Regions from separate parts of the Rhizobium sp. PEPV16 genome, predicted to be linked through region 3. Evidence: predicted binding sites of a transcription regulator. Region 3 holds the regulator's gene; each other region holds the start of a gene.
What was found. Region 3 encodes PhoB, which activates phosphate uptake and scavenging genes when phosphate is short. Its sites were predicted from a motif close to TGTCATNNANCTGTCAT; they were not measured.
Positions count from the first base shown of each region.

Region 1: phnC (phosphonate ABC transporter ATP-binding protein) is a predicted target of PhoB. The motif match lies at 8,535-8,551, and genes of this name have one in related genera.
Region 2: FY112_RS17240 (DUF465 domain-containing protein) is a predicted target of PhoB. The motif match lies at 5,027-5,043, and genes of this name have one in related genera.

Region 1 covers NZ_VSZV01000354.1:105,171-115,501, reverse strand. The annotation lists gene FY112_RS33455 (DNA translocase FtsK) at 1-1,119, shown strand, start outside; gene FY112_RS33450 (GrpB family protein) at 1,155-1,658, opposite strand; gene phnN (phosphonate metabolism protein/1,5-bisphosphokinase (PRPP-forming) PhnN) at 1,678-2,274, opposite strand; gene FY112_RS33440 (alpha-D-ribose 1-methylphosphonate 5-triphosphate diphosphatase) at 2,271-3,410, opposite strand; gene FY112_RS33435 (DUF1045 domain-containing protein) at 3,424-4,119, opposite strand; gene phnE (phosphonate ABC transporter, permease protein PhnE) at 4,239-5,591, opposite strand; gene phnE (phosphonate ABC transporter, permease protein PhnE) at 5,591-6,571, opposite strand; gene phnD (phosphonate ABC transporter substrate-binding protein) at 6,640-7,551, opposite strand; gene phnC (phosphonate ABC transporter ATP-binding protein) at 7,626-8,468, opposite strand; gene FY112_RS33410 (DapH/DapD/GlmU-related protein) at 8,587-9,204, opposite strand; gene phnL (phosphonate C-P lyase system protein PhnL) at 9,201-9,908, opposite strand; gene phnK (phosphonate C-P lyase system protein PhnK) at 9,933-10,331, opposite strand, start outside.
Region 2 covers NZ_VSZV01000310.1:22,467-32,797, forward strand. The annotation lists gene FY112_RS17215 (chemotaxis protein) at 1-1,411, shown strand, start outside; gene FY112_RS17220 (tetratricopeptide repeat protein) at 1,496-2,578, opposite strand; gene FY112_RS17225 (thiamine phosphate synthase) at 2,589-3,242, opposite strand; gene FY112_RS17230 (sulfite exporter TauE/SafE family protein) at 3,349-4,113, shown strand; gene FY112_RS17235 (metalloregulator ArsR/SmtB family transcription factor) at 4,281-4,541, shown strand; gene FY112_RS17240 (DUF465 domain-containing protein) at 4,748-4,921, opposite strand; gene FY112_RS17245 (YdcH family protein) at 5,150-5,353, shown strand; gene purE (5-(carboxyamino)imidazole ribonucleotide mutase) at 5,372-5,866, shown strand; gene FY112_RS17255 (5-(carboxyamino)imidazole ribonucleotide synthase) at 5,863-6,939, shown strand; gene ykgO (type B 50S ribosomal protein L36) at 7,103-7,228, shown strand; gene FY112_RS17265 (hypothetical protein) at 7,339-7,974, shown strand; gene FY112_RS17270 (alpha/beta hydrolase) at 8,090-9,166, shown strand; partial or broken gene FY112_RS36800 (transcriptional regulator) at 9,182-9,320, shown strand; gene ggt (gamma-glutamyltransferase) at 9,457-10,331, shown strand, end outside.
Region 3 covers NZ_VSZV01000320.1:13,965-24,295, reverse strand. The annotation lists gene FY112_RS20400 (Hsp33 family molecular chaperone) at 1-708, opposite strand, end outside; gene argF (ornithine carbamoyltransferase) at 799-1,713, opposite strand; gene FY112_RS20390 (aspartate aminotransferase family protein) at 1,756-2,955, opposite strand; gene FY112_RS20385 (GcrA family cell cycle regulator) at 3,376-3,909, shown strand; gene phoB (phosphate regulon transcriptional regulator PhoB) at 4,154-4,837, opposite strand; gene phoU (phosphate signaling complex protein PhoU) at 4,972-5,685, opposite strand; gene pstB (phosphate ABC transporter ATP-binding protein PstB) at 5,730-6,545, opposite strand; gene pstA (phosphate ABC transporter permease PstA) at 6,561-7,883, opposite strand; gene pstC (phosphate ABC transporter permease subunit PstC) at 7,880-9,361, opposite strand; gene FY112_RS20355 (substrate-binding domain-containing protein) at 9,529-10,331, opposite strand, start outside.

The DNA.
Region 1 (10,331 bases), on a different contig from region 3:
ATTGGCGGCGAGCCTGTCATTGCCGAGCTCGCCAAGATGCCGCATCTGCTCGTCGCCGGCACCACCGGTTCCGGCAAATCGGTCGCCATCAACACGATGATCCTGTCGCTGCTCTACCGCATGACGCCGGAACAGTGCCGCCTGATCATGGTCGACCCGAAAATGCTCGAACTGTCCGTCTATGACGGCATCCCGCATCTGCTGACGCCCGTCGTCACCGATCCGAAAAAGGCGGTCATGGCGCTGAAATGGGCCGTGCGCGAAATGGAGGAGCGCTATCGCAAGATGTCGCGCCTTGGTGTCCGCAACATCGACGGATACAACGACCGCGTCGCCCAGGCTCGCGAAAAGGGCGAAACCATCCACGTCATGGTCCAGGTCGGCTTCGACAAGGGCACCGGCACTCCGATCGAGGAAAGCCAGGCGCTGGACCTGACGCCGATGCCTTATATCGTCGTCATCGTCGACGAGATGGCCGACCTGATGATGGTCGCCGGCAAGGACATCGAAGGTGCGATCCAACGCCTCGCCCAAATGGCGCGCGCCGCCGGCATTCATCTGATCATGGCGACACAGCGTCCGTCGGTCGACGTCATCACCGGCACGATCAAGGCAAACTTCCCGACCCGCATCTCCTTCCAGGTGACCTCGAAGATCGACAGCCGCACCATTCTCGGCGAGCAGGGCGCCGAGCAGCTGCTCGGTCAGGGGGATATGCTGCATATGCAGGGCGGCGGGCGGATTTCCCGTGTCCACGGTCCCTTCGTCTCGGATGTCGAAGTGGAAAAGGTCGTTGCCCATCTGAAGACCCAGGGCCGCCCGGAATATCTCGACACCGTCACCGCCGATGAGGAGGAAGAGACGGAAGAGGAAGAAGCCGGCGCCGTCTTCGATAAGAGCGCCATGGCCTCGGAGGATGGCAACGAGCTTTACGAACAGGCGGTCAAGGTCGTCTTGCGCGACAAGAAATGCTCGACCTCCTACATCCAGCGCCGCCTCGGCATCGGCTACAACCGCGCTGCATCATTGGTGGAACGCATGGAAAAGGAAGGCCTCGTCGGTCCCGCCAACCATGTCGGCAAGCGCGAGATCGTATCGGGACGCGGCGACGGCGAGTAATCGCCGGCTGCCAGGGCGTCTGACGGATTCCTGGTTTACATCATCGAGGCAGCCAGCCGAACCGTCTCGCTGACAAACTCGGTCTTTCCGCCGGTATAAAAATCCCAATCGCCGTCTGCCTCCGCAGCCAGCCGGCGTTTCAGATCGGCATAGGCCTTGGCCCTCTCGGGGTGATCCCTGAGGTAATCCCGAAACAGAATGCGGTCCCGATGCGCGCGATTATCGGGTCCGCAAAGATAGAGCTTGAAGGCACAGGCTTGATGATCGCGGGTGAAAGCCCATCGTTGCTCTCCGGTATCGCCGTGGAAGACGAAATCGGCAGCGCGCACGATCTCGATCGCCGCTGCCAGGAAGGCGTCGGATATCATCACCGCATCGAGGTCGATCTTCGGCTTGGCCGGCAGGCCAGGCACCGACGTACTGCCGATATGATCGATGGAAAGCACGCAGTCCCCGAGTAGGATAGAGACCTCGGCGCTGATCTCGGCAAACAGCCGCGGCCAGGAAGGATCGTAGTCGACAACTTTGATGGCGCGCATGCCCTTCCTCTCGATCTGTTCAGGGCGCCTTGGTCAGCAATCCGTCGAGGATCTCGATCATCTTCTGCTCGGCCTCTTCGAGCGAGCCGCTATTGTCGAGCTCCACCACGTCGTATTCGCCGCGCACCGTCAGCGGTCCACGGGCGAGCCGCGCCATGATATCCTCATGCGTCTCGCGGCCGCGCGCCTCCAGCCGGCCGGCGAGCACTTCGGGGCGGGCGGTGACGTTGATGACCTTCAGCCGCGGAAAGGCGGCCTGGAAACGATGAAGCGCCGAGCGTGAACCGTTGGCGACGACCACATGGCCCCTTGACAGCGCCACCGAAACCTCGGCCGGAATGCCGTATTTCAGGCCATGCGCTTCCCACCAGACGGCGAAGGAGCCTGACTGCTCCATGGAGGCAAACCCTTGGAGGGAGACGGAAAGATGGTCTTCGCCGCCGGCGTCACGATGACGGGTGATGACGCGGCGGACGAAATGCACATCGTCGCGGCCCCTGAAACGCCGGGCGGCAAGATTCATCAGCGTGTCCTTGCCGGCGCCGCTCGGTCCGACGACGACGACCATGATGCCGCGCTCGGCTCCGGCTCCTGCGTGGGGTTCGTGCGACATCATGCGACACGGCGTCCCTGGCGCCAGACGGAGCGTGTCACCGGCACGCCATGCGAGCGGTGGACGCGCACGAGATCGGCGCGTAGCCCCGTCGCGATCCGGCCGCGGTCATCGAGACTGACGGTGCGGGCGGGCGTCGACGTTACCATGGCGATCGCCTTCGGCAGGCTGATGCTCTCGACTTCGTCGGCGAGGATGAACGGCGCATGCAGCAGGCTGAGCGGCACGTAGTCGGAGGAAAGCACGTCGAGCACCCCCATCTCGGCAAGGTCGCGGGCGGCGATATTGCCGGAATGGGATTTGCCGCGCACGATGTTCGGCGCCCCCATCAGCACGCTCATGCCGTGTCCGTGCGACGCCCGGGCGGCATCGAAACTGGTCGGGAATTCGGCCAGCCGCACGCCGTTGTCGATCGCCTCGTCGACATGCGAGAGCGTCGCATCATCATGGCTTGCCACGGTGATGCCGCGCTCGGCGCAGACCTTGGCGATGGCGTTGCGGTGCGGCGTCGAATTGCGCGCCGATTCTGCCTGGCGCTTGGCGACGAAACGGGCAAAAGCCTCGTCGCTCAGGCCCCGCTTCTTCTGGTAGTAGAAGATATATTGATCCATCGTCTGGAATTGCCGCTGGCCGGGCGCATGATCCATCAGCGAGACGAGCCGCACATGCCGGTCGTTTTCGAAATCGGCGAAATGTTCGAGCACATTGTCGGCCGAGACCTCGCAGCGCAAATGAAGCAGGTGCTCGGCGCGCAGTCTGCCTTCCGTCTCTGCCGACTGGATGGCATCGGCCATCTCGCGCATCTCGCCATGTTCGAAGCCGCCGTCTTCGTCCGCCCCCATGCGCAGGCAGTCGAACACCGTGGTGATGCCTGATGTGACGATCTGGGCGTCATGCGCCTGGATAGCGGCAGTCTTGTTCCAGCGAATGCCGGGACGCGGCTGATAATGGCCTTCGAGATGATCGGTATGCAGCTCGACAAGGCCTGGAATGATGTAGTCGCCTTCAAAATCTTCGCCGGCTACCGAGTTACCCTCGGAAATGTCGGCGATCTTCCCGTCGCGGATGAGGATCGAGCCCGAGAGGACGTCATCCTCAAGAACGATGCGGGCGTTGGAAAACACGGTCTCTTTGCTCATGGCGTCAGGTCTTTCAGCTTTTGGCGCCGGCAAGCGGCAGCCAGGAATGAACTTTGAACGGGGCACCGCGCGTCTCCTCGATGAAGACGGCAAGGCCGGAAATCGAAAGCGGCCGGCCGGTGAAATCGGCAAACCGCTCGGTCAGGATCGCTTTCATGACCGCGGCGCGTGTCTCGGGCACCTGGCCGCTCAGCGTCATGTGAAAGCCGAAATCCTCCATCACGTAAGGATAACCCCAGCGCTGCAGATGGGCGCGCTGGCTGTCGCTGAGCTTCTCAGGGTTGCGTCGCGCCATATCGGCCTCGGAAAGCGCTGCGCGGAACGGTTCGAACGACCTTACCACCTTCGCGGCGAAATCCTGAAGAGGTTGATGAAGAGAACCGGGAACGAGGGCAAAAAAACGGCCGAGCTGGCCGAGGACAAGCTCAGGAATCTCGAAGGCTTGCGTGCGCTGGGCAAAATCCTCGGCAACGGTCATGAGATCCCTCTCGGTGACCGAGGAGGCGAGCGAAAACGGCGCCTTGATCGTGGCGTGAAAACCGTAGCGGCGGGGGTCGGCGGTCAGCTCGAACTGTTCTGCAGCACCCAGTTGCGCATGGTCCGGTGCAGGATAGGTCTCGCCGGTGAAGGCATTGCGGCCGAGCCAGAGCGAGGCCGCGCCGGTCAGAGGATCATCCTTCGGCGGCGAGAAATAGAGAGCGTAGCGCAAGGCTTTTATCCTGGGGATCGTCCAAACGGGGAGCGCACAGTGCAGTGATTTGGCGGCGAACCGCAAGCAGGCTCCCGGCTAAAAGATTTCCGTGACAGAATGATGATGGCATCAATTCGTCAGTGGCCCTTTTTTCCCATCACGCGCGAACGCAGCGCATTCGAGAGATTGTCGAAGGCGAAGACCACGAGGAGGATCAGCAGGACCATATAGGCGACTTTGTCCCAGTCCGAATTGGTCTTCATGGATTCGAGCAGCTTAAGGCCAATGCCGCCCGCACCGACGGCGCCGATGACGGTCGCCGAGCGGGTATTCGATTCCCAGAAATAAAGCGATTGCGAGATGAACACCGGCAGGACCTGGGGGATGACGCCGTAACGTTGGACGGCCACCGGTGCCGCACCGACCGATCTCACGCCCTCACGCTGCTTGTCGTCGATGTTCTCAAGCGCTTCGGCATAGACCTTTCCGAGTGCGCCCGTATCGGTGAAGAAGATCGCCGCGATGCCTGGGAGCGGCCCTGGGCCGAACGCACGGGTGAAGAACAACGCCCAGATCAGCATGTCGATCGAGCGCAGGAAATCGAAGAGCCGCTTCGTGGCCCAGTTCGCAGCGCGGCTCCGCGTGATGTTGCGCGCGGCGATGAAGGCGAGCGGGAAAGCGACCAGCGTGCCGAACAGCGTACCGACAAAGGCCATGACCAGCGTCTGCATCAACTTCGTCAGGATGTCGCCATGCTGCCAGCTTGCGTTGTTCAGGAAGTTGTCCAATGCCAGCGAGGCATTGGACTGGTTGGGATCGAGCCGTTCGCCGGAGAACATCAGGCCGACGACCTCAGGCAGGTTCCGGCCCCAGAAGGGCGACTGCGTATCGAAGAAGAAGTTCGCCCAGCCGAGAAAGCGGCGCTGGACATAGACCTGGCTGGTACGGATTTCCGCCTGTCCCGCGAAGCCGTAATAGACGATCACCTTGTTGTCGCCCCGCTCCATCTGGGCAGGCGCATCGGCCGGCAGGGAGGCGCGATCGCGGGTGATGGTCACGGGGTAGAGCTTGCCGTCGATATAGACGTCGACGCGGCTCGGCGTCACTTCCATGCGGTTGCCGTCGCTGCCGAAGGTGACGGTGTATCGGCTGCCATCGGCATTGGGCTTCAGCCAGTTGATATCGGCGCCCTCGGGATACTGGCGGCGGCTCGTCCATTGGGGGACGACCTGATCGTTCTGGAAACGCAGGCGCGGCTGGGCGCGCCAGGAATACCAGTCCTGGACATAGACCGCCGCGCGGTCCCAGTTGCCGTTCACGAAGGTGGGAATGACGTTGAAGAAGGCGAAGCAGAAGGCAAGATAAACGAAAACCGCAGCTGAAATGAGGAGCAGACCCCAGCGTTGCATGAAGCTGCGATGGAAGACGTCCGGATAGGCGGAAAGCAGTCGTTCGCGCTCGGCGGCGTTGATGGTCGGAACCGAGGACATCAGGCTGCTCCCTGTCCGAATTCGAAGGACTGCTTGCCGATCAGCCGGCGGCGCAGCCAGGCGGAGAATTGGTCGACGCAAATGACGGTGATCAGCAGCAGGATGATGATCGCATAGGTCTTGGCAGCATGGTCGCGTCCGATCGAGAGGCTGAAGACCTCACCTATGCCGCCGCCGCCGACGGCGCCGATTATAGTCGAGGCGCGCACGTTGATCTCGGTCCGCAGCAGCGTGTAGGAGACGAAGTTCGGCAACACCTGCGGCAGGATCGCGAAGCGCACGCGCTCCAGCCAGCCGGCGCCGGCGGCGCGCAGGCCTTCATCCGGCTTCATGTCGGCATTCTCGACGACTTCGAAGAACAGCTTGCCAAGCGCGCCGACGGTATGGACCCATACCGCGATGATCGCCGAAATCGGACCGATCGACAGGATCGCGGCGAGGAGGCCGGCGACGACGATTTCTGGGAAGGCGCGCATGATTTCCATGATGCGCCGCACGACCCAGCGCGTCACGCCTGCACCGACCAGATTGGTGGAAGCGAAAAAGCAGAGCAGGAACGCGCCGCTCGCACCGAGAATGGTGGAGACGATGGCGATGTTGAGCGTGATCGCGAGCTGGTAGAAGAAATTCGGGATGTAGAAACTATCGGTGATCCAGACGCGGTCGCTTGTATAGTCGTATTTGATCGAACCGTCGGAAAAGGGCGACGGCAGATCGAACATGGCGCGGAAGATCTCCAGCGGACTGTCCGGCACGAAGCTCTTCATGAAGTCGAAGAAATAGGGAAGGCGCTCGAAGAACTTGCCCGAATTGGCGCTGTTGGCGAAGTCGAGCGAGGCGCCGAGGATGATCAGAAAGACCACGATTGAAACGACGGTATAGATCCGCCGCGTTCGAACCTGGCTCTGATAATGATCGAGGATGGTGCGGGAGCCCCCCTGCAATCCGCTCAGAGAGTCCGCGCCGGCCGAGTGCGCCATATGTGGCTTCCTTCTTGAAAAACGGCGGCATCATAACGATGCCGCCGCAAGACTGTTCAGACTGAGGATCAGCCGCCGATAACGGCCTTACGGGCGTCGATGATCGTCTGATAGAAGCTCTGGTCGACCGGCGCCCAGTCAACGTAGCCGCCGCCCGTGAACGATTCGAAGCAGCTCTTGTCTGTCTTCGGCAGTTCGGCGAAGTAGGCGGTAACCTTCTTCTGAAGGTCGGCCGGCAGCTTCTGGGAAACCATCAGCGGACCGTTCGGGATGAGCGGCGACTTCCAGACTTCGACGATATCGTCCATGTCGAGCAGGCCCTTGGTGACCATCTGGTGCAGATTGCCGGAGGAGTAGCCCTGCGCCCAGTCGCCCTGACCGGAACCGAAGGTGGTGCCGACATCGAACTTTTTGTCGAGAACGCCGAGAACGAGGTTCTCGTGGCCGCCGCCGAAGCCGGTTTCAGCGAAGTACTGCTTGACTGGTGCGCCGGTGTCCTTCGGAAGGGCAACGTTAGGAACAAGGTAGCCGGAGGTAGAGTCCGGATCGGCGAAGCCGAGCTTCTTGCCCTTGGCGTCGGCAAGCGTCTTGATGCCGGAGTCCTTGCGGGCAACCATGATCGAGTAGTAGCCGGTCGAACCGTCTGCCTGCTTGGTAGTCAGAACCGGGGTGACGGCGTTCGGATCCTTGATATAGACCGCGGCGTAAGAGGCGGCGCCCATGACGGCGAGGTCGATCGTACCGCCAAGGAGACCCTGGATGACGCCGTTGTAGTTCGGCGATGGGAAGAGCTGAACTTCAGAAACGCCGGTGGCAGCGATCAGGCCGGGCTTGACGCACTCGGTGCGGCGAACCTGGTCGGCTTCGTTTTCACCGCCATCGAGACCGATGCGGAGGACCTTGACGTCCTGGGCAGCAGCATTGCCGGCGACGGCGGCGACGGCGATGGTTGCCATCATGATCTTGCGGAATGCAGACATGGAAGTCTCCTTTTGTGACATGGTTTGTTTGTCAGTTATTTTTCCGACCGTTGTCCCCGTCGGCCGGAAACGGGTCAGTGCACGGCGGCTGCTTTGGCCACCCTGCCGGATGAGACATTCTCGGCGCGGCGCTTGGATTCGAGGCTGGTCGAGGTCAGCGTTTCGTCGATGCCGGCGCCATCCTTGTCGGTCCCGTAGATTTCCTTCACCGCTTCGGCGGTCAGCTCCGAAGGCTGGCCGTCGAAGACGACGCGGCCGCCGGCCATGCCGACGATGCGCTCACAATAGTTGCGGGCGGTATCGAGCGTATGAAGGTTGGTGATGACGGTGATGCCCTCGCGTTCGTTGATATCGCGCAGCGCATCCATGACGATCTTGGCGTTCAGCGGATCGAGCGAGGCGATCGGTTCGTCGGCAAGAACCATTTTCGGGTTCTGCATCAGCGCGCGGGCAATCGCCACGCGCTGCTGCTGGCCGCCGGAAAGCGTGCCGGCTGCCTGCAGCGCCGTCTGCTCGATGCCGAGGCGTTCGAGTGCTGCGATCGCATGCACGCGTTCCTCGCGCGTGAAGATGTTGAGCAGGCTCAGAAGCGTCGAGCGGTGGTTGAGGCGACCAAGCATGACATTTGTGAGAACGTCGAGGCGCGGCACCAGGTTGAACTGCTGGAAGATCATCGCGCAGTCGCGCTGCCAGTTGCGCAGCGCCTGACCGCGAAGCCCGGAGACCTCGACGCCAGCGAAATGAACGGAGCCGGAGCTCGGCTCCTGAAGCCGGTTGATCATGCGCAGCAGCGTCGACTTGCCGGCGCCGGAGCGGCCAATGATGCCGACCATCTGGCCCTGAGGAATGTCGAGCGTGACGGAATCGACAGCGAGCTTTTTTCCGAAACGACGTGTGACATTCTTCAGCTCGAACATCATGCTCTTCCCTTGCAATCCATGCCTTGATCAGCTTCGCATTAGTCCCGCTTGATGAACCTCGCATGTCATATTTGTGTAAGTCCTGTCACAATTCTCAGCCACTATATCGGGGGTTTTAATCGCCGTAGCGGGACAGGAAATCTTCCGCGTCAAGGTTGCGGAAATCCTCGAGCGCCTGGCGCAGCCGCTCGTGCTCCCAGTCCCACCAGGAAAGCCTGTCCATCCGTTCGCCGACTTCTGTTGGAAAGCGCTCGCGGATGAGTTTGGCCGGTACGCCGCCGACGATCGTATAGGGCGCGACGTCCTTTGATACGACGGCGCCGGCCCCGATCACCGCGCCATTGCCGACGTTGACGCCCGGCAGGATCGTCGCTCCGTGGCCGATCCAGACGTCGTTGCCGATCGTCACGCGGTTTGCGCGCCGCCAGGCGAAGAAGTCCGTCTCCATATCGCCGTCCGGCCAGTAGTCGGCGGCGCGATAGGTGAAATGATGCAGTGTCGCGCGCCAGGTCGGATGGTTGGTGGCGTTGATGCGCACGGCGGCGGCGATATTGACGAACTTGCCGATCGTCGCACACCAGACGGAGCCATCCTGCATGATGTAGGAATAGTCGCCGAACGTGGCCTCGCTGATGCGGCAGCGTTCCGAGACCTCGGTATAGCGCCCGAAGGTGGAATCGCTGACGGATGCCGTTTCATGAAAGTAAGGCTCGATACCAAGCTTGCGGCTCATGCAGCGATCTTTCTGGGTGAGAACTGCTGAACGTCGAGGATGCGGTCGGCGACGGCTTCGCGCACTTCCTCGTCGTGGAAGATGCCGAGAAGGGCCACACCCGCCTTCTTCTTTTCCGCGATCATGCCGACGACGACGGCACGGTTCCTGGCATCGAGCGAGGCTGTGGGTTCGTCGAGAAGCAGGATCGTGTGCTCGGTGATGAAGCCGCGCGCGATGTTGACGCGTTGCTGCTCACCGCCGGAGAAGGTGGCGGGCGGAAGCTGCCAGAGCGTTTCCGGCAGATTGAGCCTGGCAAGCAGGGCGCCCGCCTTTTCCCGTGCCGTGACGGCGTCCTCGCCGCGTGCCACCAGCGGTTCGGCAACCACGTCGATCGCCGCGACGCGCGGCACGGTGCGCAGGAACTGGCTGACATAACCGAGCGTATTGCGGCGGACGTTAAGAATGGTGCGCGGATCGGTGGAAGCGAGATCGATGATGCGTCCGTCGTGACGAATGAGGATCTGGCCGGTGTCGACGGCATAATTGCCGTAGATCATCTTGAGCAGCGAGCTCTTTCCGATGCCCGATGGGCCGCCGAGGACGACGCATTCGCCCGATGCGACGGAGAAGGCGACATCGGAGACGACGGGCAGCTTGATGCCGTCGCGCAGGTGCATGGTGAAGCTCTTTGAGACTTCGGAAACGACGAGGGGCGTTGCCATATTCTTCTTCCTTGGTTTCGGGCCTCAGACCTGCAGGATCGAGGAAACGAGCAGCTGCGTGTAGGGTTCGCGCGGGTCGTCGAGCACGCGGTCGGTGAGCCCGTGTTCGATGACGTAGCCGTCCTTCATCACCATCATCCGGTGCGAGAGGAGGCGGGCGACGGCGAGATCGTGGGTGACGATGATGGCCGAGAGACCGAGATCGTTGACGAGGCCGCGCACGAGGTCGAGCAGTCGCGCCTGCACCGAGACGTCGAGGCCGCCGGTCGGCTCGTCCATGAAGACGAGGCGCGGGCCGGTGACGAGGTTGCGAGCGATCTGCAATCGCTGGCGCATGCCGCCGGAAAAGGCGCGCGGCTGGTCGTCTATGCGGTCGGCGTCGATCTCGACGCGTTCGAGCCAGTCGATCGCCGAGGCACGGAT
Region 2 (10,331 bases), on a different contig from region 3:
CATGCAGGAGACGATGCGTTATCTGAGAACCTTCGCGGTGACCGTGAAGATCACCGGTGCCGGCCTTGCCGAATTCGCCGGCTTCGCCCAGGAAATCCTGGAGCGCATCTATTCCGGCACCGATGAGGTCAATCGTTTCGCCACGCACCTCGACAGTCTCGACAAGGAGGTCAAGCTCGCCGCCTCCTTTGGCGCCGGTGTTTCCAAGAGCTATGCCGATACTGTTCCGGCCGTCGCCGGAGCCCTGCGAGATGATGCTGCCAAGATCGCCGCACACCGCAAGGATCTCGGCGTCATCGCCCGCGAGGTCCGCGCAATTGCCCGCGCCGTCCAGGGCAAGGTCGCCTCGACCCTGTCTGCCTTGCAGATCGGCGATATCACCCGCCAGCGCATCGAGCATGTGCAGGCCACCTTTTCGCTGCTTGAAGATTTCTTTGCCGGCGAGGATGGCGCCAGACTCGACGCCGGCGCGCGCCAGCGCCTCCAGAACGTCATTCACCATCTGACAGCGGCGCAGATGAGAGACATGTGCGCAAATTTCCAGCGGGATTCCGAAAACGTCGTCAAGACGATCGCAAGTTTCGATCACGACATGCGGGAGATTCTCAAGCTGCGCGATCGGATGAGCGGTGAGAGTGGCGAGGCCGGCGGCAACTTCATGCGCGCGCTGGAATCCAGCGTTTCGGCCGCCCACGAAATCGTCAAGCAGGTCGATACGGCAAGCCGCCAGGCCGACCAGGTGAGCCAGTCGACGATCGGTACGGCCGCCAAGCTCTCCGAAGCGATCGGCAACATCCGCGCCGTCAAGACCGACATTCACTATATGGCGTTGAATACCAACCTGCGCTGCAGCCGGCTCGGCGAGGAAGGCAGGTCGATCAACGTCGTCACCGCCGAACTGCGCATCTTCGCCGGCAAGCTCGACGATTCCGCCGACGCCATCGTCAACGGCCTGCCGGCGCTCGAAGCTGCGGCCGGGCGCGTCGCCCCCGCCACTGATGCCGGAGCCGGCAATCTCGGAGAAAGCCTGACCTCGGCCGTCGGCAATATCCGCTCTGCAGCCAACGTGATGGAAAACGAGCTAAAAGTGCTCGCCGAGAACGGTCGCGAGGTCGCCACCAAGATCAGCCTGCTGATCGGCAAGCTCGATTTCCAGCATAATCTGGGCGAAGCCCTTGCCGGCTGTGCCGATATGCTCGAAGGCGTCGCAGGCACCGATGTCGCCGATATCTCCGATCTCGCTGAGACGATCGCGCCGCTCGACCGCAAGATCTTCAAGCACTATACGATGGTCCAGGAACGCAACATTCATCGCGGCATCATTCCGGCAAGCGAGGACAGCACCTCCGCTCCCGCCGAAACCGCCAAAGCCGAAAACGACGAGGATCTTTTCGCCGATGCGCTTTTCTAAAGCGCGTCGCAATCGTTCAGATTCGCGCTTCGCGCTTCAACCCTTTGTTTTTACGCATGTCGTTATAGCGGCGCTGCGCGGCCGCTATCGCCGCCGGAACTTGTTGGCGGCATCGATCGCCGCCTTCTGCTGGGTGTCCTCGATGCCGAGATAGAAATCCTCGAGCGCCGGATCGGCGAGCCCGGCCCGGCGCGACAGCACGTACCACTTCGCCGCCTCGATCGGGTTGGGCGCCGTGCCGATCGCATTGATATAGAGGTGGGCGAGCTTGTTCTGCGCAGCGACGTTGCCGCCATTGGCGGCAAGTTTCAGCCATTCGAAGCCCTTGACGTAATCCTTCGGCCCGCCGACGCCGTTGACCAGCCAGATACCGAGATCGAGCTGGGCCGTGTCGAAGCCGGCGCGCGCTGCACGCGCCATCCATTCGCGGGCGAGCTTCTTCTTTTCCTCCGGCAGGTCCTTTAGCGTCGCATAGATCTGCGCCACGGCATATTGCGAATCGGCAATGCCCTGCTCGGCCGATTTCTCGTAGAATGGCAGCGCCAGCCTCAGTCCCTTCTCGCCGGGATTGTCGGCGATGAGAAGCTGCGCCCAGTTGAATTCCGCCGAAGGATTGCCGACCTCGGCCGCCTTGCGCATGTAGTCGTCGGCCTTGACCTTGTCACGCGGCACGCCCTCGCCTTCCATCAGGATCAGCGCATATTTGAACATTGCCGCCGCATCGCCGCCTTCGGCCGCCTTGCCGTACCAGAAGGCAGCGTTCTTCACGTCCTTCTTGACGCCGAGGCCCTGCGAGAGGATTTCGCCGATCAACGTCTGCGCCGCCGGATCGCCGAGCTGGGCGCGCGGCAGCGCCTTGTCCATTGCCGTCAGGTAATAACCGCGCTGGAAGGCGCCGTAGGCCTCGTCGATCGGCCCTTTGTAATCCTTCTCCGGCGGCAGGTCCGGCAGCTTCGCGCCCATGCGGTCGAATACGCCGACACCATTGGAGGGCTGCACGCCCGGGCTGGAAGGCCGGTCGGCGCGGAAGGTCGAAGCTGGCCCCGTGCTCGGCTGGGTGATGACGCTGTCCGGCGCCTGCGCCAAGGCAACATTCGGCCCAGCCGCAAGGAAGGCGGCCATGCCGGCGAAGAGATATTTCAAAAGACGGGCGGGCGGGATCGGCATGAGCGCGATTTCAATCCTCAAACCGTGGCGCTTTTTCGTCAAGCAACGCATTGATCTCGGCGACGACGGCCGGCGCCCGGCCGGGCTCGCCGAAGACCGCCAGCCGCATCGCCACGAACTCCGCTCCGGTCTCGGCGACGGCGAGCGCCGAGGCCGGATCGGTGCCGCCCATGACGATGCAGGGAATCTCGATCATCGAAGCCCACCATTCGCCAAGCGCCAGGTTCTTCGGATGCGCCTCCGGCTTGATGTCCCCGTCGAGCTTGCCGAAGAAGATATAGTCCGGCCTGACTTCGCCGATCTCCAGCGCATGGTGCCGGTCGGCCGCGTTGCCGCCGCCGACGATCAGCTTCGGCGCATATTTGTCGATCGCTTCCGAAAGGGCCTCTGCATTGCCGGAAAGGTGCAGGCCGTCGGCCTTCGCCCGGCCTGCGACACGGCTGTCGCCTGCAATCAGCGCGGCGGCGCCAGCGTGCTGGATCAACGGCACCAGCTTTTCGGCATGTTTCTGGAAGGTGCCGTCGTCGAGCCCGTATTGCGGCACGATCACCGAGGCGACATCGCCGCCCTTCAGCGCGTCGGCGACGATCCTTGCCTGTTCATCGGCATCGGCGATATCGGCTACGATGAGCACAAGGCGGCAGCGGTTTTCCGGTTCGGTCATGGAGTCTTTCCGTTTCCTGCGATTCCCCTTGGAAATGAGGGATCCGCACTCGTCTTGTGTGAGTAGTTCCGTTAGACGAGGCTTGCAAGAGGAGGACGTCGAAAGCATGCCGCAGGATTTGTCATTCTACTACGCCGCCGTGCCCGCCGTTCTGCTGGTAGGCCTCGCAAAGGGCGGCATGGGCGACGCTTTGTCGCTGATCGGCTTGCCCTTCCTCGCCCTCGTCGTCTCGCCGGTAGAGGCGGCCGCCATCCTGCTGCCGATCCTGATTTTGATGGACATGATTTCGCTTGTCATCTGGCGCAAGCATGGCGACTGGACGACGCTGAAGATCATGCTGCCGGGCGCCATCTTCGGCATCGCGCTGGGCTGGGCAACCTCGGCGCTGGTTCCGGGCAACATGCTGCGCATCGTCATCGGCGCGGTGACCATCCTCTTCTGCCTGCGCTATTTCTGGAGCAATTTCGGCCCGGCCGCCGGCAAGCTGATCCCGCCGCGCAACCAGCGGCCGGTGGCCGCCAGCCTCTGGGGCACATTTTCCGGTTACGGCAGCTTCGTCGCCCATGCCGGCGGCGCGCCGTTCCAGATCTATGCCCTACCGCTCAAATTGCAGCCACGCGAATATACCGGCACCAGCGTACGCTTCTTCGCGATCCTCAACGCCATTAAGCTGATCCCATATTTCGCGCTCGGCCAGCTCGGCACCCAGAACCTCGCGACCTCGGCAACGCTTCTGCCCTTCGCCCCGCTCGCCACCATTGCCGGCGCCTGGTGCGTGCGCCGCATGAGGCCACAGATCTTCTATCCCTTCATGTATGCAATGGCGCTGATCGCCGCCTTCCTGATCGTGCGCGAGGGCCTTGGCTGGTAAGAGGCCCTACAGCGCCGCGCGTCTCTTCAGACGCGCAAAGGACGCTGTAGCACTTTGAATTGCTGCATAATTCCTTAGATCGATCTCGATTTAAGGAATTTTGCAGCAACACGCTGCAATGCACAATTTCCTTGCTGGCGCGGCCAGTTTGACGTAGCGTTGCCGCCATGTCGAATACCGACCCTTTCTCTGCGATTGCCGATCCGAACCGGCGGTTTCTGCTGGAGGAACTGCGTCGCGCGCCACGGACGGTCAATGAGCTCGCTGAAGGCCTGCCGATCAGCCGTCCCGCTGTTTCACAGCACCTGAAGGCGCTTCTCGACAGCAATCTCGTTTCCGTGACCTCGGAAGGCACCAAACGCATCTACGCAGTCAATAACCGTGGCTTCGACAAGCTCAATTTGTGGCTGGATCAGTTCTGGGCCTGATGCATGTTCCCGTAAGATCTGGGGATACGATGCGAATCATAAGAATGCGATGTGAGACGTGACAGACCCAAAAGCGCCAGCCACGATGCCGGATGCATCGGACTGGCGCAAATATGGTGTCAAATCACCGGTTCTTGCAAATTTTTGGCGGAATGTATGGATTTACCTTGTTGCGCAAGATGATCGCCCGGCGACCCTTGGGAAGACTAGTGGACGGATGACTTAAGACGCTGAATCTCGTCCTTGATGCGCAGCTTGCGGCGCTTGCATTCGGCAAGTTCCGTATCGGAAATAGAGGGAGATGTTCTGAGCGCGTGCAACTCCTCCTCGAGAGCGACATGCTTTTTCTGGAGTGACTCAAGATGAGCTTGAACAGTCATATGACCCTTCCTTCCTCTTACCCTCCCCGGCCAACATCGTCGGGGATCAAGGTGTCAACGGGCGGGACTGTGACATATTTTTGACGGCTTGTCGAAGGCCAAAAGATGAAGACTGCATGGCAATTTCATGATCAAGACTAACTAGCCGTTACCTGTATTTGGTGATAGGAGCTTGCGGAAATCATCGCCAGATCGGACAAGGTCCAAGGACGATAACGGGGAATGTATATGGCCGATCAGGAACAGGCGGAAATCAGGCTCATAGTGGCGCGTCTGCGCCAGGAGCATGAGGATTTCGACGCCGCGATCAACGCCATGATCCAGACCGGATGCGACGCTCTGCGGATCCAGCGCATGAAAAAGAAGAAGCTCGTTATCAAAGACAGGCTCTCCAAGCTGGAAGATCAGATCATCCCTGACATCATCGCCTGAGAGGGAATAGCAGCAACGATGACAGACAGACCACCCGTCGCCATCATCATGGGCAGCCAGTCCGACTGGGAGACCATGAAAAACGCCGCCGACACGCTGGAGGCGCTGGAAATTCCCTATGACGCGCGCATCATTTCGGCCCACCGCACAGTCGACCGGCTGGTCAATTTCGCCAAGGGCGCACGCGCGGAGGGCTTCAAGGTCATCATCGCCGGCGCCGGCGGCGCCGCCCACCTGCCGGGCATGACCGCCGCAATGACGCCGCTGCCGGTCTTCGGCGTGCCGGTCCAGTCGAAAGCTCTGTCCGGCCAGGACAGCCTCCTTTCCATCGTGCAGATGCCGGCCGGTATTCCCGTCGGCACGCTCGCCATCGGCAAGGCCGGCGCAGTCAACGCCGCCCTTCTCGCCGCCGCCGTGCTTGCCCTTTCCGACGAAGAAATCGCCGACCGGCTCGACGAATGGCGCGAGCGCCAGAGTGCTGCCGTCGCCGAATACCCGATGGACGATCTATGACGGCGAGAACGATCGGCATTATCGGCGGCGGCCAGCTCGGCCGCATGCTGGCCATTGCCGCCGCCAGGTTGAATTTTCGCACGGTCATCCTCGAGCCGCAGGCGGACTGTCCGGCCGCCCAGCTCGCCAACCGGCAGATTACCGCCGCCTATGACGATCCGGCGGCACTGGCCGAGCTCGCCGATATCTGCGACGTCGTCACCTACGAATTCGAGAACGTGCCCGTCGCAGCCGCCGAAGCGCTCTCGGCGAGCGTGTCCGTCTATCCGCCGCCGAAGGCGCTGGAAGCCGCCCAGGACCGTCTCGTCGAAAAACGCTTTCTCAATGGCTGCGGCATAACCACTGCCCGCTTCCATGCGATCGACAGCCAGGCCGATCTCGAGACGGCACTGAAGGATTTCGGCGGCCAGGGCGTGCTGAAGACCCGCCGTCTCGGTTATGACGGCAAGGGCCAGAAGGTCTTCCGCTCGGCCGCAGACAGTCCGGATGGCGCCTATGCAGCACTTGGCGGCGTGCCGCTCATCCTCGAAAGCTTCGTGGCCTTCGAGCGTGAGGTCTCGATCATCGCCGCCCGCGCCCCCGACGGTACGGTCGTCTGCTTCGATCCCGCCGAGAATGTCCACCGCAACGGCATTCTCCACACCTCGACGGTTCCCGCTGCGATCTCGGCGCCGGCAGCGGACGCCGCGCGACAATCGGCCGAAAAAATCCTTGCCGCATTGAGCTATGTCGGCGTCATCGGCATCGAATTCTTCGTGCTTGCCGATGGCGGTCTGATCGCCAACGAGATGGCGCCGCGTGTCCACAACTCCGGTCACTGGACGGAAGCCGCCTGCGTCGTCAGCCAGTTCGAGCAGCATATCCGCGCCGTTGCCGGCCTGCCGCTCGGCAATGCCGAGCGCCATTCCGACTGCGTCATGCAGAACCTGATCGGCGACGATATCCTTGCCGTTCCCGACTGGCTGCGTCGCCCCGATACGCTGGTTCATCTCTATGGCAAGACCGAGTGGCGCCCCGGCCGCAAGATGGGCCACATCACCGCGTTGACGCCGAAATCTCCGGTTTTGGCCTGAGAAAACACCCCTGTGCCTTGGGAAAAACACCTGCATGCGGTTGACACGGAAAAGGTGACGGGGTATCTGCTCCCCACCTAAACAGCGCGCCCGATGGCGCGCTTTTGATTGTTAAAGATACGGGCGAATGTGAATTCCCCCATAGAGATCGCGGATCAGAAAAATGAAGATCAAGAATTCGCTCAAGTCGCTCAAGGCTCGTCACCGTGACAACCGTCTGGTTCGCCGCAAGGGCCGCATGTACATCATCAACAAGCTGAACCCGCGCTTCAAGGCTCGTCAGGGCTGATTTCGCGCGTCGGATCGCCCTGCGCATGAGATTGCGCGGGCATATATATCCGGTGGGTCGCTGCGGTGATCACGTCAAATTTGTTTGATCTTCGGCGCTGGCGGGCTAATATGTCCGCCATGCGCTTTTTTGCTTTGACATCAGCGGCGCTGCCGCTCGCTCTCATTCTCGTCACCTCCTCCTTTCCGGCCGCCGCCGCGGAAAAGCCCGCCGCCGCGGCGAAAAAGGACGTCATCGTCGAGCAGACGGATGTCAACAATTCGCCGAAGCAGCACCTCGACCAGCTCTTCAGCCAGCTGAAGCGTGAACGCGATCCCGAAAAGGCTAGCGGCATCGCCAATGAAATCCGGATGGAATGGAACGATTCCGGCAGTGCTACCGTCAATCTGCTGATGCAGTGGGCCGACAAGGCGATTGAGGAAAAGCGCAATCCGGCGGCCCTCGATTTCCTCGACGAGGCGATCGCGCTGAAGCCCGATTATGCCGAAAGCTGGAACCGCCGCGCCACGCTGAATTTCGTCATGGGAAATTATCGCAAGTCGATGTCCGACATCGAACGTGTGCTCGATCTCGAGCCGCGCCATTTCGGCGCGCTCTCCGGCATGGCGGCGATCCTCAGCAATTCCGGCAACGACCAGCTGACCTTGAAGGCTTGGGAGCGTTTTCTCGATATCTATCCCGCCGAACGCACCGCGCAGGAACAGGCCAACACGCTTGCGGAAAAACTTGCCGGCAACCGCACCTGATTTCCCGGTCAGCGATCTTGACGTCGGATCACGCCGCACAATTTTAGACTTTAGTGGGAACGATGTGGCGGTTGTCCGCCGCAGGGCCGTCCCGCAAATATCGGTCGTTGAGATCATGCTTGCAGAAGTTTCCGCTCTTCTCGCCCCCCTCGCCGCCGCCATCGGTTACTCCACTTACAAGGCGCGGCAATTCGAACACGCCTATCCGAATATCGGCGAACTGACGGATGTCGGCGGCTATCGCATGAATGCCGTCCACATCAAGCGTCCCGAAAATGCGGATCTGCCGGCGCTGGTCTTCATCCACGGCGCCAGCGGCAATCTGCTCGATCAGGTCGTCGCCTTTCGTGCCGCGCTCGAAGGCCGGGCGGAAATGCTCTTCGTCGATCGCCCCGGTCATGGCTATTCCGAACGCGGCGGACCCGAAAACGCCATCCCCTCCGGCCAGGCCGATGCGATCGCCAGACTGATGGAGAAGCGCGGCATCGAGAAGGCGATCATCGTCGGCCATTCCTTCGGCGGCGCGATCACCGCCGCCTTTGGCCTGCGCCATCCTGACAAGACTGCCGGCCTGCTCTTCCTCGCGCCCGCCACCCATCCCTGGCCGGGCGGCATCGACTGGTACTATCATGTCGCCACGATACCGGTCGTCGGCTGGCTCTTCACTCACGCAATCGTCGTGCCGCTCGGGCTGAGACGGCTGGAGCGCGGCACGCTGAATGTCTTCCGCCCCAATCCGCGCCCGGCCGACTACATCGAAAAAACCGGTCCGTCGCTGGTGCTGCGCCCCAGCGCCTTCCACAACAACGCCGCCGATTTCAAAAGATTGCTCGCCTATGTGAAGGAGCAGTCGCTGTTCTATTCACAGATCACGGCGCCGACCGTGATCATAACAGGCGACCGCGACGAGATCGTCTGGGAACACCTGCATTCGCGCGGCCTTGCCCGCGATATATCAGGCTCCGAGCTCATTACCGTCAGCGGCGTCGGCCACAAGCCGGATTACCTCGCAACCGATGTCGCCATCGCCGCCATGGAGAAGATATCAGGCAAGCCGCGCGACCTGCAGGCGATCGCCCGCAAGGCCGAGGAGAGGCTTGCCGCCACCTCACGCGATCGGACGGTCGCAACCGCGCCGTCGCTGGCGCCTGCAGCGCCGCGTGTCTTTTCCGACGCACAAAGGATCCTGTAGCACGTTGAATTGTATAACTATCCGGCCCAGGGCCGCATGTCCTTCGACCGGCGGCCTGACGCCAACCCAGCCGGCGAAGATAAAGCTCATCGTCGATACGCCGCTCGATGACGCCGACACCAACCGGAAACTCGCCGAACTGCTGACGCTTTAGGTTTTGTTTTTACGCATGTCGTCGTCGCAAAGCGCTGCACAGTTTTGCGCGACATGATTTAAAGCCAACCCCTTGCATTGCTTCGGGCCCAGGCAGTCCCATATGTTTTTCCATCATGTCCATAGGAGGGGAATTCATGAGCCGCCTGCATATCGGGACGATCTCCGTCATATCAGCATTGTCGCTGAGCCTGACCTCGGTTTTTGCCGCCTCGCCTGCGCCCGTCGAAGCCGAGCACGGCATGGTCGTCACCGCCCAGCATCTGGCGACCGATGTCGGCGTCGAGGTGCTGAAAGGCGGCGGCAATGCTGTCGATGCGGCGGTCGCCGTCGGTTATGCGCTGGCGGTTGTCTATCCCTCGGCCGGCAATCTCGGCGGTGGCGGCTTCATGACCATCCGCCTGAAGGATGGCACCAAGACCTTCCTCGATTTCCGCGAACGCGCGCCGCTTGCCGCCACCAAGACCATGTATCTGGACGCCAATGGCGATGTCGTGCCGCGTGCCAGCCTCGACGGTTATCTTGCCGTCGGCGTGCCGGGCTCCGTCATGGGCTTCGAGACCGCGCGCGAGAAATACGGCAGCAAGTCGCGCGAAGAACTGATCGCACCGGCGCTCCGCTTCGCCAGGGAAGGTTTCACGCTGGAACAGGGCGACGCCGCAAGTTTTGCCGGCAACGCCAAACGCCTCGCTAAAGATGAAGCCACGGCAAAGATTTTCCTGAAACCTGATGGTAAACCCTATGCATCAGGCGAAAAACTCCAGCAGCCGGACCTTGCCGCTGTCCTGGCAGCCATCTCCGAAAAAGGCCCCGACGCCTTCTACAAGGCCGCGCCCGCCGAGGCGATCGTCAAGGCGAGCCAGGCCAAGGGCGGCATCCTCGCCAAGGAGGACTTCGAGCAATATACCGTGCGCGAGCTGAAGCCGATCGAGTGCAATTACCGCGGCTACGACATCATCTCCTCGCCGCCGCCGTCTTCCGGCGGCGTCATCATCTGCGAGATCCTCAACGT
Region 3 (10,331 bases):
CGCTTCGAGCCAGGCATCGTCCTCGCCGTGCGGGCGGCTGCCGGTGTCGCCGTCGCCGCCGTGGAGATCCGGCTGGCGCATGCGCTCCGGCGCTTCCGGAAGGAACTGGGCGACGAGGCCGCCTGCCCGCCAGCGATGGCGCGGCTTGCCGGCATCGTCACGGTCGAAGAGTTCGGCCGCGGCAAGACGGACGCGCGTCGGGATCTGCTCCGACTGGCGGAAATAGACGCCGGCAATATCTTCCAGCGTGGTGCCGTCGAGCGGAACGATGCCCTGGTAGGGCTGGCTGAACTTGCCCTGGTCGATGGTGAAGGCGAGAATGCCCTTGCCGAGCAATTGCTCCGGCTCGGTTTCGCCTGACTCGATCGCCTTGTTGAGCAGCGCCTGATCGAAACGGGCATAGGCGCGGACATTTTCCGGCGTCGAGAAATCGGCGACGAGAAGATCGACCGGGCCGTCGCCCTTGGTCTGCACCGTGAACTTGCCGTCGAACTTCAGCGAGGTGCCGAGCAGCACCGTCAGCACGACGACTTCGGCAAGCAGCCGGGCAACGGGTGCGGGATAGTGATGACGCTCGAGGATCGCGTCGAGCATCGGGCCGAGCTGAACGGCGCGGCCGCGCACATCCAGCCCTTCCACCTGGAAGGGGACGACATGGTCATCGCCGGCGAAATCAAACTGGCCCAGGGCGGCTGCAGCTTCTGCCATGGCTTTTAACTCCTAGTTTCAGAGCGATGGGCCAGCGTGCCCTTCGCTCACGCGGTCGCGAGTCTGTCTCTCGCGACGTCCGATTATGGTTCAGATCGCGCCCAGGCACCAAGCAAGAATCGACTTCTGCGCATGAAGACGGTTTTCCGCTTCATCGAAGACCACGGATTGCGGACCGTCGATCACTTCGTCTGTCACTTCCTCACCGCGATGAGCGGGCAGGCAATGCATGAACAATGCATCATTGCCGGCTTTCGCCATTAAGGCCGCGTTGACCTGATAAGGCTGGAAGACATTGTGACCCCGGGCCCGATGTTCCTGATTCATGGAGACCCAGGTATCGGTCACCACGCAATCGACGCCGGCGACCGCACGGTCGGCATCATGGCAGAGCATGATTTCGGCGCCCTCATTGCGGGCCCAGTTCAGATAGTGATCCTTGGGCTCCGAGCCAAGGGGGACGGCCATGTTCATGCGATAGCCGAAACGCGCGGCACCCTCGACCAGCGAATGCAGCACATTGTTGCCGTCGCCGGTCCAGGCGATGGTCTTGCCCTTGATCGGGCCCCGATGCTCTTCGAAGGTCATGATATCGGCCATGATCTGGCAGGGATGGGTGTCATCCGTCAGCGCATTGATGACAGGCACGGTCGCATGCTGGGCCAGCTCGACCAGCCGCGAATGCTCGGTAGTGCGGATCATGATCGCATCGACATAACGCGACAGCACCTTGGCGGTGTCGCCGATCGTCTCGGCGCGGCCGAGCTGCATCTCGGTGCCGGACAGGAACAGCGTTTCACCGCCGAGCTGGCGCATGCCGACATCGAAGGAGACGCGGGTGCGCGTCGACGGCTTCTCGAAGATCATCGCCAGCATCTTGCCGGCGAGCGGCTTGTCGCCCTGGCCTGCCTTGAAGGCCTGCTTGCGGGAAAGCGCATCGTTCATGATGGTTCTGAGATCGGCTGATGTGACTGCCGAAAGATCGAGGAAATGTTTAGGGCTCATATCGTCTTCTTACCTGTGCTGCGCCCGAAGGCGGCAATCTCTTCAAGCCGTCTTCTTGACCTTGGAGGCGCGAATGCTCTCGGCGGCGCGTTCGACGCGGGCAAGGCCCTCGCGGGCTTCCTCGGCGGTGACCACGAGCGGCGGAAGAAGGCGGATGACGTTGTCGCCGGCGGGCACGCCGAGCAGATGGGCGGCGCGGATCGCCTGCAGCAGTTCGGCTGAGGGAACGGCAGCCTTGATGCCGAGCAAAAGGCCCTCGCCGCGCACATCCTCGATCACATCGGGATAACGATCCTTCAGCGAGGCGAGGCCCTGGCGGAAGACAAGTGCTACGTCGCGCACATGCTGGAGGAAGCCATCAGCAAGGATGATGTCCAGCACGGCGCTGCCGACGGCCATGGCAAGCGGATTGCCGCCATAGGTCGAGCCATGCGTGCCGGCCTTCATGCCGGAGGCGGCCTCGGCCGTGGCAAGGCAGGCGCCGAGCGGGAAACCGCCGCCGATGCCCTTGGCGACAGCCATGATGTCGGGGGTGATGCCCGACCATTCATGAGCAAAGAGCTTGCCGGTGCGGCCGACGCCGGTCTGGACCTCGTCGAGGATCAAGAGCAAGCCGTTGTCGTCGCAGAGCTGGCGAAGCGCCTTCATGAACTCAGGCGTGGCAGGACGGACGCCGCCTTCGCCCTGCACCGGCTCGATGAGGATGGCGGCCGTCGCCTCGGTGATCGCGGCGCGGACCGCTTCGATATCGCCGAAAGCCACCTGATCGAAACCCGGCGCCTTGGGGCCGAAGCCTTCGAGATATTTCTCCTGGCCGCCGGCAGCGATCGTCGCCAGCGTCCGTCCGTGGAAGGCGCCTTCGAAGGTGATGATATGGAAACGCTCGGGATGGCCCTTGGAAAACTGATAGCGGCGCGCCGTCTTGATCGCGCATTCGAGCGCCTCGGCACCCGAATTGGTGAAGAACACCTTATCGGCGAAGGTGGCGTCGGTCAGGCGTTTTGCCAGACGCTCCTGTCCGGGGATCTCATAGATGTTCGACAGGTGCCAGACCTTGTCGGCCTGCTCCTTCAATGCGCCGACCACATGCGGATTGCTGTGGCCGACTGACGTGACGGCGACGCCGGCGCCGAAATCGAGATATCGCTCGCCACTTTCGGTGATCAGCCATACGCCCTCGCCTCGCTCGAACCGCAGCGGGGCACGAGAATAGGTGTCATAAAGCGGCGCGGCTTCAGCCATGGCGCGATCTCCATCAAAGTTGGTGGGCAATGACTCCGGCTAAGGAAACCAGGCCCGAAAAATTAAAAATGCCGCCTTGCGGCGGCGACTGGCACTATTTCCTTTTCGCGCTGCAATGTCAACAAAACGGCGCCCTTAGCGTATGCAGCACAGGTGTACAGCGGCATTTTCGGTCTTCAACAGGCATTATTGCAGAAATGCCACGCAGGGGCAGCAAGTTGGGGAAAACTACGAATTCGATTCATCCGGATTCATGCGACTCTTGTCACGGAGTCAGCCTCACACTAGGTTAAAGATCAATTACTAGACTGCATGCGGCGGAACTAGTCACCAAAATTGATCAAGCGTTTCTTGTTTCGGAGCTCCCGGGACAACGGTGAGGGATTCTGCCATCACCAACGCAAAAGGTGGAGACAGGGCATGAACTGGACAGACGAGCGGGTCGAGAAACTCAAGAAGCTTTGGGCCGAAGGACTGAGCGCCAGCCAGATCGCGGCACAACTTGGCGGGGTCAGCAGAAACGCGGTCATCGGCAAAGTGCACCGGCTGTGCCTTCCCGGCCGTGCCAAGGCCGGCGGCACCAACACCGCGGCGCGAACGCCGAAGCGCAACACATCGGCGCCGCGCGCACCGAACTACGCCTCCCGGATCACGACCCGCACCGTTACCCGCCAGCAGGGCGCGACGATGCTGAAGGAAGAGATCGAGATCGAAACGATCGAGGAAATGGAATACGTGCCGAGAGGCAACGTGGTGGTGCCGATTTCGCGCCGCCTCGGCCTGACGGAACTGACCGAACGCACCTGCAAATGGCCGGTCGGCGATCCGCTGAAGGACGACTTCCATTTCTGCGGCTGCGAATCCCCCGACAATTCGCCCTATTGCGCCTATCACCAGAAGCTCGCCTACCAGCCGGTCAATGAACGCCGCCGGGCGGCAGCGCGGGCAAGCTGAACGACAACCATCGTCAGAATGCAGAAAACGGGCCGAGTGGCCCGTTTTTTTATGCGTAGATGGGAGCTGAGGTTTCCCTCCGTCATGCTCGGCCTTGTGCCGAGCATCTGATCACCCCAATTGCTTGAGGGAAAAACCTTTATTTTCAAATGCTTAATTTGGCGTACGCAGATCCTCGGCACAAGGCCGAGGATGACGTCGCAGGTTTTGCAAGGGCTTTGTCAGCAGGCTCAGATGGAAGCCCTCAGGCTTCCATCGAATACCCGGCGCCGCGGACGGTGCGGATGACGTCTTGCATGTTGGAGAAATTCAGCGCCTTGCGCAGGCGGCCGACATGGACGTCGACGGTGCGCTCGTCGACATAGATATCGTGGCCCCAGACGCCATCCAACAGCTGCGAGCGGGAGAAGACCCGGCCCGGCGACGACATCAGGAATTCCAGCAGGCGGAATTCGGTGGGGCCGAGGCGGACTTCGCGGGTCTTGCGATGGACGCGATGGGTCTCACGGTCGAGTTCGATGTCACCGCATTTCAGCACCGTGGACAGCACCTCGGGGCGGGCGCGGCGCAGCATCGCCTTGACGCGGGCAACGAGCTCGGGGGTCGAAAAGGGCTTGACGACATAATCGTCGGCGCCCGTCGACAATCCGCGGACGCGCTCGCTCTCTTCGCCGCGCGCCGTCAGCATGATGATCGGCAGGCGCTCGGTTTCAGGCCGCATGCGCAGGCGCCGGCAGAGCTCGATGCCGGAGACACCCGGCAGCATCCAATCGAGGATGAGAAGATCGGGCGTGCGCTCCTGAAGCCTCATCTCGGCTTCGTCGCCACGAAGGATGGTATCGACCTCGAAGCCTTCCGCTTCGAGATTGTAGCGAAGAAGCACGCTGAGGGCTTCCTCGTCTTCAACAACTGCAACTCTCGGGATCATGCGTGTCGGTCTCCTCGCGCATCATCCTTAAATCAGGGGTGATTTAAGCAATTCATCCTGCGCAAATTCAGAAATTCGCTGCGACCTCTTTGCGCGCCCCGGACGGGCGCGCACGCAACTAACTATGCGGGCGGTTATTCCGTGACCGCGCCGACGGTGTTGGCGCTGTCATCCTTCGGACGATCGCCTTCCGGCTGTGCGCCTGTCGTCATGTAAAAGATCGTCTCGGCGATGTTGGTGGCATGGTCGCCGATGCGCTCAATATTCTTGGCGCAGAAGAGAAGATGCGTGCAGCTGGTGATGTTGCGCGGATCCTCCATCATATAGGTCAGGAGTTCGCGAAACAGCGAGGTGTACATCGCGTCGATCTCGTTGTCGCGTTCACGGATCGCATTCGCCTTGTCGGCTGAACGATTGGTGTAGACATCGAGCACTTCCTTGAGCTGGACGAGCGCCAGCTCGGACAGATGCTCGAGGCCGCGGGCGAGCTTACGGGGAACGCCGGTGCTTTGGACGGCGATGACGCGCTTGGCGGTGTTCTTGCCGAGGTCGCCGACGCGTTCGAGATCGGCGGCGATGCGGATCGAACCCATGATTTCACGCAGGTCCGAGGCCATCGGCTGACGGCGGGCGATGGTAACGATCGCCTTGTCGCCGATTTCGCGTTCGGCGTGATCGAGGATCACATCGTCCGAGATGACCTTCTGCGCCAGCGCGGTATCGCCGTTGACGAGGGCGCGGACGGCTTCGCTGACCATCTGCTCGGCCAGGCCGCCCATTTCGGAAATCCGCCTGGACAGGAACTTCAGATCATCATCATAGGCAGAAAAAATATGTGTCGATGCCATGGGGCTTTATCCTCGAATAACGGGAAGGCTTGGTGTCGCCAAAATCAACCGAAGCGACCCATGATGTAGTCCTGGGTGCGCGGATCGTCGGGATTGGTGAACATCTTGTCGGTGTCGTTCTCCTCGACGAGATTGCCGAGGTGGAACATGGCGGTGCGCTGCGAGACACGCGCGGCCTGCTGCATGGAGTGGGTGACGATGACGATCGTGTAGTTCTCGCGCAGCTCGTGGATCAGTTCCTCGACCTTGGCGGTGGCGATCGGATCGAGCGCCGAGCAGGGCTCGTCCATCAGGATGACTTCAGGGCTGACGGCGACGGCACGCGCAATGCAGAGGCGCTGCTGCTGACCGCCCGACAGGCCGGTGCCGGATTCATGCACGCGGTCCTTGACCTCGTTCCAGAGGCCGGCGCGCTGCAGGCTGGTCTCGACGATCTGGTCGAGGTCGGCCTTCGACTTGGCAAGGCCATGGATGCGCGGGCCGTAGGAGACGTTTTCATAGATCGTCTTCGGGAACGGGTTCGGCTTCTGGAAGACCATGCCGACGCGGGCGCGAAGTTCGACGACGTCAATATCGGGATCATAGACATCGTCGGTATCAAGCGTGATCTTGCCGGTGACGCGGCAGCCGTCGATCGTATCGTTCATGCGGTTGAGGCACCGCAGGAAGGTCGACTTGCCGCAGCCGGACGGGCCGATCAGAGCGGTTACGGTGTTTTCGCGGACGTTCAGGTTCACATCGAAAAGCGCGCGCTTCTCGCCGTAGTAAACCGAGACATCCTTTCCGATCATTTTATAAGGGACGTTGCTCATCTTCTGATCCAGCGCCTTTTCAACTGCAGCTTCCGTCAACATGTTCATGATGTGTAACTCCGTTTACCAGCGGCGCTCGAAGCGACGACGCAAGAGGATGGCGCCCATGTTCATGACGATCAGGAACAGGAGCAGGACGATGATGGCACCCGAAGTACGCTCAACGAAGGCACGTTCTGCCTCGTTGGCCCACATATAGACCTGTACGGGCAGAGCCGTCGAGGGATCGAGCGGTGTCGTCGGCGCATTGGCGACGAAGGCGACCATGCCGATCAGGAGCAGCGGCGCGGTTTCGCCGAGCGCGTGCGCCAGGCCGATGATCGTGCCGGTCAGGATGCCCGGCATGGCGAGCGGCAGCACATGGTGAAACACCATCTGCATCTTCGAAGCGCCAAGGCCGAGCGCTGCGGCGCGGATCGACGGCGGCACGGCGCGCAGTGCCGCACGCGTCGCGATGATGATCGTCGGCAGGGTCATCAGCGTCAGCACCAGGCCGCCGACCAGCGAGGCCGAGCGCGGCAGGCCGATGAAGTTGATGAAGACGGAAAGACCGAGCAGACCGTAGACAATCGAAGGCACCGCGGCGAGGTTGTTGATGTTGACCTCGATCAGGTCCGTCAGCTTGTTCTTCGGCGCGAACTCCTCGAGATAGATCGAGGCGGCGACGCCGATCGGCAGAGCGAGCACGAGCACGATCAGCATCAGGTAGAGCGAGCCGATCAGGGCGACGCCAAGGCCTGCGGCCTCCGGACGGCTGGAATTGCCGTTGACGAAAAGGCCGGTGTTGAACTGCTTGTGGAGCGCCCCGCTCGCCTTCAGCTCGTTCATCCAGCCGACCTGCTTGTCGTTGACCTTGCGGTTCTTCTCATCGACCGAGAGGTCGATCTGGGCCTTGTTGGCGCTGTCGACATTGGCGTCGGCGAGCACCGTGACATTGACCGTCTTGCCGATGATCGACGGATCGGCGATCACCATATCGCGCAGCTGGATCGGCGCGCTTTTCGACAGCATCGCGGATGCGTCGCGCACGTCGGGACGGCTCGAGGCATTGATGTTCAGCTGCTTGACGATCGCGTCACGCAGGAGAACCGGATAATTGGCGGCGATCAGCACCGAAGGGTCGGTCGCACGCTTATTGTCGGGGTCGATCGTCTTCTCGACGAATTCGATCGGCAGGGTGATCGCCGTCTGCTGGAAGGCGGTATAGCCTTTGCCGATTACCGTCCACAGCAGGATGAAGAGGAAGACGAGGCCGAAGGTAATGGCGGCGATGCCATAGGCCTGGAACCGGCGCTCGGCGGCATAGCGGCGCTTGATGCCGATATCGCGGCGCGCGGGCGCCTTGGAAACGGTGACGCCTGATGTGGGAGAAACAATATCCGTCATTCGTACTGCTCCCGGTATTTGCGCACGATGTAAAGCGCATAGATATTGAGGCAAAGCGTGATGCAGAACAGGGTGATGCCAAGGGCAAAGGCAACCAGCGTCTGCGGCGAGGTGAACTCAAGGTCGCCGGTCAGCTGGTTGACGATCTTGACCGTCACCGTCGTCATCGGCTCGAAGGGGTTGATCTGGATGCGGGCGGCCACACCGGCGGCCAGCACGACGATCATGGTTTCGCCGACGGCGCGCGAGGCAGTCATCAGCAATGCGCCGACGATGCCGGGAAGGGCTGCGGGCAAGACCACCTTCTTGATGGTTTCGGAGCGTGTGGCACCAAGACCGAGCGAACCGTCACGCAGTGACCGCGGCACGGCGGTAATAATATCGTCCGACAGCGAGGACACGTAAGGGATCAGCATGATGCCCATGACGATACCCGCCGTCAGAACGCTCTGCGCCTGAATGAAATTGCTGTAGTTGCCGGACAGAAGGCCGCTGACCTGGGCGGAGAAATCGCGCAGGAACGGGCCGACGGTCACAAGCGCGAAGAAACCGTAGACGATCGTCGGAATGCCGGCGAGCACTTCCAGCAGCGGCTTGGCGACCGAGCGCACCCTCATCGAGGCGTATTCGGCCATGTAGATGGCGGCAAAGAGGCCGACCGGCACGGCGACCAGCATGGCGACCAGGCCGATATAGATCGTGCCGAGCAGCAGCGGGATCAGGCCGAACTGACCGAAGGATGAGCTGCCGGCTCCGGCAAAGCGCGGATCCCAAACGGTGCCGAAGAAGAAGTCCATGGCGGGAACGGCCGCAAAGAAGCGGGCTGCTTCCGACAGCATGGAGAGCACGATGCCGATCGTCGTCAGAATGGCGATCGAGGAGGCGAGCAGCAGGCCCCAGAGTATGACGCGCTCGACCCGGTTGCGGGCGCGGAAGCGCGGAGCGATGGAGCGCAGCGCATAGAAGGCGCCGGCGCCGGCGAGCGCGAAGACGATCGCCGTCATGGCGATGCGGCTCGTCATGCTCATGGCGTTGAGCGTCCTGGCGGCGTCGATCATATAAGGCAGCGGCTGGCCGGCAAGCGGCACGCCCTTTTCGAGGAGCTTGGCCTGAAGCGCAGCCGGATCGTTGCCGACCGCCGCAGTTTCATCCGAGGTCAGCATCGTCAGGCCGCGGGCGACCGTCGCCACCGTCGAATAACCAAGATCCTGCTCGACCGAGACTTGAGCCCTGATGTCGTCAGGGAAAGCGCTGCGAACCGAAGACTGGATGATGCCGGGGCTGATGGAGAGCCAGAGGCCAAGGACGATGAGGGCGGGAAGAACTGCCCAGATCGCCGCATAGGCGCCGTAATAGGCCGGCCGTGAATGCAGTGAGGAGGATCTGCCTCCGGCAAGCGCCGTGGCACGGTTGCGCGCGACCAGATAGGCGGCGGTACCGATCACCACAAGGCACAAAAGTATGATGGATGTGCTCATTCGTTACGTCCCCAGGCCCATAGCCCCAAAAAGCCCGGCAGCTTCGTCAGCTGCCTTCAGCTTCCAATCATGGAGAAGGAATTCAACCCTGCAGCTCCGGCACCGCCGGCGCGCAGGGCATAAGCAATGCCGGCGCGGGCTGAAAGGCACCGCGCCGGCAAAAGTCATTACATAGCCTTACCGGCTTCGACTTCCTTGCGGATCGCTTCGCGCTCGGCATCCGGAGCGGCAACCAGGCCGTATTCGACGAGCGGGCTGTCAGGGCCGATCATCTGGTCGGATACGAAGAAGTTGACATATTCCTTCAGGCCCGGAACAGCGCCGAGATGTGCCTTCTTGACGTAGAAGAACAGCGGGCGGGAAACCGGGTAGGTGCCGTTGGCGATCGTTTCGGTGGACGGAACGATACCGCTCATGCTCGCAACCTTGAGCTTGTCGGCGTTGTTTTCGTAGAAGGAAAGGCCGAATACGCCGACGCCGGTCTTGTTGGCGGCGATGCGTGCGAGGGTTTCCGGATAGTCGCCGTCGATGTCAACGGCGACGCCGTCCTTGCGGACTGCGACGCAAGCCTTGCCCTGGGCAGCCTTCTCGGCGATTTCCTTGGCGATGACGTCGGTTGCGCCAGAGGCCTTGCAGCCGGCAGCGAGAACGTTCTGTTCGAAGACTTCGCGGGTGCCGTGCTTTTCGCCCGGAATGTAGGCAGCAATATCAACAGCCGGAAGCTTCGGGTTGACTTCCGACCACTTCTTGTAGGGGTTGGCGACGAGCTTGCCGTCGACGACGACCTGGGCTGCGAGGGCCTTGTAGATATCGGCAGGAACGTAAGCGAGATCAGGGTTGGAAGCGTCGGTTGCGAAGACGATGCCGTCATAACCGATCTTGACTTCCTGGATGTCGGTTACGCCGGCAGCCTTGCAGGCTTCCACTTCGTTCTTATTGATCGGACGCGAAGAATTCGCAATGTCGATGG